2 regions of the Mycobacterium bourgelatii genome follow, and region 1 is predicted to be linked to the other one. Evidence: predicted binding sites of a transcription regulator. Region 1 holds the regulator's gene; the other holds the start of a gene.
The links. Region 1 encodes HspR, which represses chaperone genes until heat shock. Its sites were predicted from a motif close to ANNTGAGTNNNNNNNACTCANNT; they were not measured.

Region 1 (4,371 bases):
ACCGGCCTCTTCAACTTCGGCGCCTTCAACACCGGCTGGGCCAACCTGGGCGACTTCAACACCGGTGCCTACAACCCCGGCAACTACAACACCGGCTGGGCCAACGTCGGCGACTTCAACACCGGCAGCTTCAGCACCGGCAGCCAGAACAACGGCATGCTCTGGCGCGCCGACCGCCAAGGCCTGCTGTGGGCCAACTACACCATGGTCGCGCAGCGGACCACCGGCTTCCTGACGGTCGAGGTTCCGGTCCACATCCCGATCACCGTCAGCATCACCCCGGTGTCCATCCCCGCGATCACGATTCCTTCGTTCGGCGCCTTCGGCACGTTGGACCTGGGCATCCTCAGCGGCACGGTCATCGCCAACGTCAACCCCATCAACCTCCACGGCGGCGACGTCAACGCGCCGCAGAACACGCCGATCACTTTGAGCTTCGGGGACACCAACCCGGCGGTGATCACGATCAACATCGGCAATCCCCCGCCGTACGGACCCGGCAACCCGCAAACCCTCATCAACATCGTCGGCAACTTCGGCGGCGGACCCGCCTACATCCCGCTCATCGACCTGGTGCCCCAGCCGGGCTTCTTCAACCAGACCAGCGGACTGTCGTCGGGCTTCCTCAACTGGGGCCAGGGCAGCGCGTCGGGCCTGCAGAACTTCGGCAACAACTCGGGCATCTTCAACTTCGCCACCGCGCTGGTCGGCAACTCTGGCTTGCAGAACTACGGGACGCTGCAGTCCGGCTTCGCCAACCTCGGCAACACCATCTCCGGTTGGCTCAACACCGGCACCGGCACCCCCGGAAACCCGTCCATCATCTCGGGATTCGACAACATCGGCTCCTTCCTGGCCGGTTGGTTCCAAGACGGTGCCAGCTCAACGACTTTCAACGTGGGCCTGGCCAACCTCGGATTCTGGAACTTCGGCAGCGCTGACATCGGCGTCTACAACGTGGGCAGCGGCAACATCGGCGCCTTCAACATCGGCAACGGCAATGTCGGCGACTACAACCTGGGCGGCGGCAACATCGGCGGCTTCAACATCGGTTGGGGCAACATCGGCAGCGGCAACTGGGGCTTCGGCAACGCCGGCCCGGGGCTCTCGGCGGCCATCCAGAACATCGGCTTCGGCAACACCGGCAGCTTCAACATCGGTTGGGGCAACACCGGCACCAACAACATCGGCTTCGGCAACACCGGCGACGGGAACATCGGCATCGGCCTTACCGGCAACGCGCTCACCGGATTTGGCGGCTGGAACTCGGGCGACGGCAACGTCGGCCTGTTCAACTCCGGCACCAACAACTTCGGTATCGGCAACTCCGGCAACGGCAACTGGGGCCTGTTCAACTCCGGCGAGTACAACACCGGCATCGGCAACACCGGCACCGTCAACACCGGCTTCTTCAACGCCGGCATGGTCAACACCGGTATCGGCAACACCGGCAACTTCAACACCGGTTTCTACAACACCGGCCACTTCAACACCGGGAGCTTCAACCCGGGCGACTACAACACCGGCGACTTCAACCAGGGCGACTACAACACCGGTTGGTTCAACACCGGCAACTCCAACACCGGTATCGGAAACTCCGGCAACGTCAACACCGGTTTCTTCATCGGCGGCAACTACAGCAACGGCGCCTTCTGGCGAGGCGACTACCAGGGCCTGGGCGGTTTCGAGTACCGGACCACCATTCCCGAGATCCCTTGGGACTACGACGTTCAGGGCAATATCGAGATTCCGATCACCGGCACGATCAATGCCATCACCCAGGACATGTTCACCCTGTCCCAGTTCTCCATTCCGCTCAGCCTGCAGATCACGGTCTGCATCATCTACATCCCGTTCGTCGGATGTGTACTCAGCGGCACCCTTCCGCCGTTCCACATCTACACCGTCGAGGTCGGGCCCTACACGATCGATCCGAGCGTCCTCAACCCCGAGATGCCGCTCAACATGGTCATCCAGAACCCGCTCAGCTTCCTCGGCGCGGGCAACGTGGGACCGTTCGAGCTCAGCTTCGGGTGGCAGGGACAACCGGGCTTCTTCAACTCGACCGACACTCCGTCGTCGGGCTTCTTCAACTCCGGTGCGGGCGGCGCGTCCGGCTTCTTCAACGACGCCGTCGACGGCGCCGTGTCGGGTATCGGGAACGCGTTCGCCCAGGTGTCGGGCATGTTCAACGCCGGTGGCCCAGGACTGTCGGGCTTCCAGAACTTCGGCACGCTGGAATCGGGCTGGGCGAACCTGGGCAACTTCATGTCCGGCTTCTACAACACCACCGTGCTGGACATCCTGACCCAGGCGTTCATCTCCGGCTTCGGCAACTACGGCGACCACCTCTCCGGCATCCTGCAGGACAACGTCCTGCCCTGAGTCGGGCTGGCGATTCGGCCGTAGCCGGGCGCGAAGTCGCCGCGTCAGCGGCGGCACAGCTCAGCGGTGGCGCGGTTTCCAGACGACCAAGGCGGTGCTCTTCGGCACCACCGCAACTTCGCGGCGCTGCTTGGCGCGCAAGGCAGCCAGTTCCTCAGACATCTCGTGCAACCGCGACTGCAACGCCTCGACCTGGTTGGTCAACTCGATGATGCGCTTGATGCCGGCGAGGTTGACGCCCTCGTCCTGCGATAGGCGCTGCACCTCGCGCAGCAGTTCCACGTCGTGCTGGGAATACCGCCGCCCGCCACCGGAAGTGCGCTGCGGACTGACCAGACCGAGCCGGTCGTAGGTGCGCAGGGTCTGCGCGTGCATTCCGGCCAGCTCGGCGGCCACCGAGATCATGAAGGTACGGGCTTCTTCTCTCTTCTGGTTTTTTGCCATCAGCGGTTACCTGCCCATCCCGCTCTTGGGTTGAATCCACTAGCTCTTTCGGCCGCCGCGTAGGTTTCCAGCGCCTCCTGGGCGGCGCCTTCCAGGTTCGGCGGAACGGCTACCTTGACGGTGACGAGCAGGTCGCCACTTCCGCCGCCGCGCTTGGGCACACCCCGACCGCGGACCCGCAGGATGCGGCCATCGGCGGTGCCCTTCGGCACCCGAACCCCGACGGTACCGTCCAGGGTGGGCACCGAAAGCGTTGAGCCCAAAGCCAATTCGTGGAAGCTAACCGGGACCGTCACGGTGAGGTCGTCGCCGTCGCGCCCGAACACCTTGTCCGGGCGTACGTGAACCGTCACGTACAGGTCGCCCGAAGGCGCCCCGCGCAGGCCCGCCTCACCCTGGCCGGCCAACCGGATCCGCTGCCCGTCCTCGACGCCCGGCGGGATCCGCACGTTTATCGTGCGGGTACGCGTGGTGACTCCGGTGCCTTTGCACTCGTCGCAGGGGTGCTCGATGATCGAGCCACTGCCCCGGCAGTCGGTGCACGGTTCGGAGAAGCCGAACGCACCCTGGTTGCGGTTGATCACACCGGCGCCGTTGCAGGTGGCACACACCTTCGGGCTGGTGCCCGGACGCGCCCCGCTGCCGTGGCAGTTGGTGCACGGTGCCGGACTGGTCAGCCGCAACGGCATGGCCACCCCCTTGGCGGCCTCGACGAAATCGAGCTCGGTCTCGGTCTCCAGATCGTTGCCGCGCCGCGGCCGGCTGGGCCGGGGACTTGCGCCGCGTCCGAACAGGCCGCCGAACAAGTCGCCGATGTTGGCGCCGCCGCCCCGGCTGGCGGCGTCGAACAGGTCGTTGAGGTTGAACTCAACGCCGTCGCCGCCGCCGCCGAAGCCGCCGAAACCACCGGTGTCAAAGCGCCGCCGACCGAAACCGCCGCCGGCGAAGAGCCGCCGCGTTTCGTCGTACTCCTTCTTCTTTGCCTCGTCCGACAAGACGCTGTAGGCCTCGGACACAGCCTTGAAACGCTCTGCGCCCGCGGGATTCTTGTCCGGATGGAACTCCGAAGCCAGCTTGCGGTAGGCCTTCTTGATCTGGTCCTCAGTAGCGTCAGGAGAGACGCCTAGCTCCTTGTAGAAGTCTTTTTCGACCCATTCACGCTGGGCCATGTCGCGTCACCCCCTCTCACCTTTCCCGTTGATTTTGAGCCCTATTCGCCCGAACCGCTGTCTTTGTCGCCGGAGTCGGCCTGCTCGCTTTCGAGGATCTGCTCGAAGGGGTCCGCAGCAGGCGCTTTCGCGGCCTTGTCGGAAGGCGTGTCGACCGTGTCGACGACGCCGACGAGCGCGTGCCGCAGCACCTGCTCGCCCAGTCGGTAACCCTGCCGCATGACAGTGCCGATCACCGGCCTCGAGTCCGGGCCGCCGTCACCTTCGTGCTGCACGGCCTCGTGTAACGCCGGGTCGAAGTCCTCGCCTTCGGCACCGAACGGCGTCAACCCGAGACCGGACAGCGCGCTGGACAGCTTGTCGGCGACCGACT
Region 2 (4,371 bases), 2.9 Mb from region 1:
ACCGCCGGCCATCGCCGCTCCTGCCGCAAATTTCTTCAGTGTCATCCTTGAACTCCTTGTCGCACAGACCGGTTGACCAGTCCCATTGACTTGTTGCCCGAATACGCCCTCATCGAGCGCGATGACCCCCTGACACGCCTTGGTTACCCGGTCGGCGCGAGCCGAAAACAACCGACCGCGCGTCGTTTTAGACCGCCGCGCCGCCGAGCCGTGTCCGCGACATTCTGAGCAGGAACTATGCGGCGACCGTCGCGCCTTCCGACACCGGCTCCAGCGCCTGGGTGACGATGTCGGCCACATCGGTCATCGGCTTGACGTCCAAGGCGTCCAGCACCTCGGCGGGCACGTCATCCAGGTCCGGCTCGTTGCGCGCCGGAATGAACACCGTGGTCAATCCGGCCCGCTGGGCCGCCAGCAGCTTCTGCTTGACGCCGCCGATGGGCAGCACCCGGCCGTTCAGCGTGACCTCACCGGTCATGCCGACGTCCGCACGGACCCGCCGTCCGGTCGCCATGGACACCAGGGCCGTCACCATCGTGACACCGGCGGACGGGCCGTCCTTGGGCACCGCGCCGGCCGGCACGTGTAGGTGGATTCGCCGGTCCAACGCCACGGGATCGACGCCCAACTGCGCGGCGTGCGAGCGCACGTAGGACAGCGCGATCTGCGCCGACTCCTTCATCACGTCACCGAGCTGACCGGTTAGTTGCAGCCCTGACTCACCGTCGGTGGCGTTGGCCTCGATGTAGAGGACGTCCCCGCCCATTCCGGTGACGGCCAGGCCCGTGGCCACACCGGGCACCGCCGTGCGCTCGGCAGACTCGGGCGTGAACCGTGGCCGGCCCAGGTAGCTGACCAGGTCGGGCTCGTCGATCGTCACCGGCTCGCTGTTCTCGGCCAGCTTGGTGGTGACTTTGCGTAACGCCTTCGCCAGCAACCGCTCGAACTGCCGCACACCCGGCTCGCGGGTGTAGTCGGCGGCGATCTTGCGCAGCGCCGCCTCGGTGACGGTGACGTCCTCTTCGGTCAACGCCGCCCGCTCCCGTTGCCGCGGCAGCAGGTAGTCACGTGCGATGGCCACCTTGTCGTCCTCGGTGTAGCCGTCGATCTCCACCAACTCCATGCGGTCCAGCAGGGCGGACGGAATGTTCTCGACCACGTTGGCGGTGGCCAGGAACACCACGTCGGACAGGTCGAGGTCCAGATCCAGGTAGTGGTCGCGGAACGTGTGGTTCTGCGCCGGGTCGAGCACCTCGAGCAGCGCGGCGCTCGGGTCACCCCGGTAGTCCGAACCGACCTTGTCGATTTCGTCAAGCAGCACAACGGGATTCATCGATCCCGCTTCGCCGATGGCGCGCACGATGCGGCCCGGTAGCGCGCCGACGTAGGTGCGCCGGTGCCCGCGGATCTCGGCCTCGTCGCGCACCCCGCCCAACGCGACGCGCACGAACTTGCGGCCCAGCGCCCGGGCGACACTCTCACCCAGCGATGTCTTACCGACGCCTGGGGGACCGGCCAGCACCATCACCGCACCCGACCCACGACCGCCGACGATCTGCAGCCCGCGCTGTGCCCGCCGGGCGCGCACGGCAAGGTACTCGACGATGCGGTCCTTGACGTCCTGCAGCCCGTGGTGGTCGGCGTCGAGGATGGCCCGCGCCGCCGCCAGGTCCGTCGAATCCTCGGTCTTGGTGTTCCACGGCAGGTCCAGCACCGTGTCCAGCCAGGTGCGGATCCAGCCGCTCTCCGGACTCTGGTCGCTGGCCCGTTCCAGCTTGCTCACCTCACGCAGGGCGGCCTCGCGCACCTTTTCGGGAAGGTCGGCGGCCTCCACGCGGGCCCGGTAGTCGTCAGACCCGTCGGGTTCGCCCTCGCCCAACTCCTTGCGGATGGCGGCCAGCTGTTGACGCAGCAGGAACTCCTTCTGCGTCTTCTCCATGCCCTCGCGCACCTCTTCGGCGATCTTGTCGTTGACCTCGACTTCGGCCAGGTGATCGCCGGTCCACTTGATCAGGATGCGCAGCCGTTCGGCGACATCGGCGGTTTCCAGCAGCTGCCGCTTCTGCACACCGCTCAGGTACGACGCGTATCCCGACGTGTCGGCCAGCGCCGACGGGTCGGTCAGGCTGTTGACGTAGTCGATGATCTGCCAGGCCTCACGGCGCTGCAGCATCGCCAGCAGCAGCTTCTTGTATTCGGCGGCCAGCGACTTGACCTCGTCGGTGATTTCGGCTTGCGGGACTTCGGTCACCTCGACCCACAACGCGGCGCCCGGTCCGGTTGCCCCGGAACCGATGTGCGCACGCCGCTCGCCTCGCACGACGGCGGCCATGCCACCGCCGGCGATCCGACCGACCTGCACGATCTTTGCCAGCACACCGTAGGTGGGGTAGCGGTCCTCGAGCCGGGGCGCGATCAGCAATTGCCCCGAATCGCTGGCCCGAGCGGCGTCGATCGCCGCCTGTGCTGCGTCGTCGAGCTCGATCGGCACGACCATTCCGGGCAGCACGATGGTGTCGGTGACGAACAGCACGGGCACTGATATGGCATCAGCCATTTGATCCTCCAAAAGTTAAGTCTGTTCGGCTCAACCCTGGATCGCCCGCATTTGTTCCCGCACCCCACCCGACCCGCCGAGCAGCCGCAAAACCGCTGGATACCGGCGGAATCGGGGACTTTTGTGCCTGCTCGCGGGTGTCTAGGTGACCAACATCGCAATCAAGACCACTGCCAGCAGGACCAGATAGGCAATGGCGTGGACTCGATCCGACATGCATCCGGCGAGAACTCGCTTGGTGAGCGCGATGGTCGGCACCGACCCAGCCAGAAGGGCCGCCGCGGCGACCACGCTGACATAGCCGATCTGGCCCGCCTGGGACATCTCCGGATTCGCAATGGCGTAGACGACCGTCGCGGTGACAGCGACGGGCACGCTCATCGGATTTGCCATTGCGGTGGCGTCGGCCATGGCAACGCCCCTTCGCCGCAACAGCGGAACCGTGATAACACTCCCGCCGACACCGAGAACTCCTGCCACAGCGCCGATTCCGATGCCACCGAAAGTTGACGTTGCTGCCGGGAGCGGCTTTTCATCCTGGGTGCCATCCCGCGTGCCGAGAAATCCCTTCCGGACAATGCTGTCGATAAGGGTCGCGGCAATGTAAACGACGAACAAAATGCGCAGCAGTTTCTCGGGCGCCCAGTTGGCCGCGACCGCACCCAGCGCCGCACCTAGTGCGATGAAAGCCACTATGGGCCAGAGGTATTCGCTGCGAAGACGCCCCTGCCGGGCGCTGGCGACGGTCGCCGATGACGCATTGACCACCATGATCGCGGTAGAAGTGGCAACGGCAACGTGCATTGCGTCGACACCGCCTGCGGACCCGCCCACCGCGGCGTACACCGCGGGCACCGTGACAAAGCCGCCGCCGAAACCGAAAAGCACCGTAGTGAGCCCGGTAACAAATCCGACGGCGACAAGCATGACAACGAAACCGGCCACGCTGGTCACGGTAGGTTTCCACCCATGTGGCGCACAATCTTTATTCCGTCATAAAGCATTGATTTTGCGCCACTGATCGCTATCGTTTAGCAGTGCGGAACGTTGCGCTGGCCGATGTCGACGCCGTCGATCGTCCGGTGCTGGCGATCGGGACGGACTATCCGCCGCATTACCTGTTGAAATTTCACCGGCATCGCCGCGCGCAGTTCCTCTACGCCGCGACCGGGATCATGCTGGTCGACACTGCAGGGGCGAGCTGGACGGTGCCGACGCACCGGGCGGTGTTGATCCCCCCGGGCGTCGACCACCAAGTGCTGATGGACGACGTCAGCACGCGCAGCCTCTATATCGAACCCTTGGCTGTGCCGTGGTTTCCGAACAGGTGCCAAGTGGTCGACGTAGCGCCGCTGCTGCGGGCGCTGCTTCTCGCCGCGGTGGAACTGCCGGCCGAGTACGACCGCCATGGCCGCGACGGCGCATTGGTCGAGCTGATCCTGCACGAGATTCAATCCCTGACGGCGCTGCCGTTCGAACTACCGATGCCCCATCGAGACGATCTACGGGGCCAATGCCAGCGGTTCGCGTCGGCGCCCAGCATCCAGGAGATACCAACGCAGTGGGCGAAGGCGCTCGGCGTCAGCACCCGGACCTTCAACCGAATCTTCCGAGCCGAAACGGGCCTGACCTTCCAACAGTGGCGGCAGCGGGCCTGTGTCCGGCACGCCATTCGCCTGCTCGCCACGGGAAGCACCGTCACGCAGGTAGCCGCCACACTGGGCTATGACACTCCCGCGGCCTTTTCGACAATGTTCACCAAGAGCGTTGGAACTGCGCCGAAGTCTTTCCGCCGCTGGTGATTACGTCTCGAC

Region 2: the regulator HspR is predicted to act here: its motif matches at 2,571-2,593, upstream of lon (endopeptidase La).

The regions. Positions count from the first base shown of each region.
Region 1 covers NZ_BLKZ01000001.1:227,791-232,161, reverse strand. The annotation lists gene G6N68_RS00965 (PPE family protein) at 1-2,385, shown strand, start outside; gene G6N68_RS00960 (heat shock protein transcriptional repressor HspR) at 2,446-2,829, opposite strand; gene dnaJ (molecular chaperone DnaJ) at 2,829-3,998, opposite strand; gene grpE (nucleotide exchange factor GrpE) at 4,040-4,371, opposite strand, start outside.
Region 2 covers NZ_BLKZ01000001.1:3,115,368-3,119,738, forward strand. The annotation lists gene G6N68_RS13515 (hypothetical protein) at 1-45, opposite strand, end outside; gene lon (endopeptidase La) at 236-2,557, opposite strand; gene G6N68_RS13525 (sulfite exporter TauE/SafE family protein) at 2,699-3,502, opposite strand; gene G6N68_RS13530 (AraC family transcriptional regulator) at 3,595-4,359, shown strand; gene G6N68_RS13535 (alpha-hydroxy acid oxidase) at 4,360-4,371, opposite strand, start outside.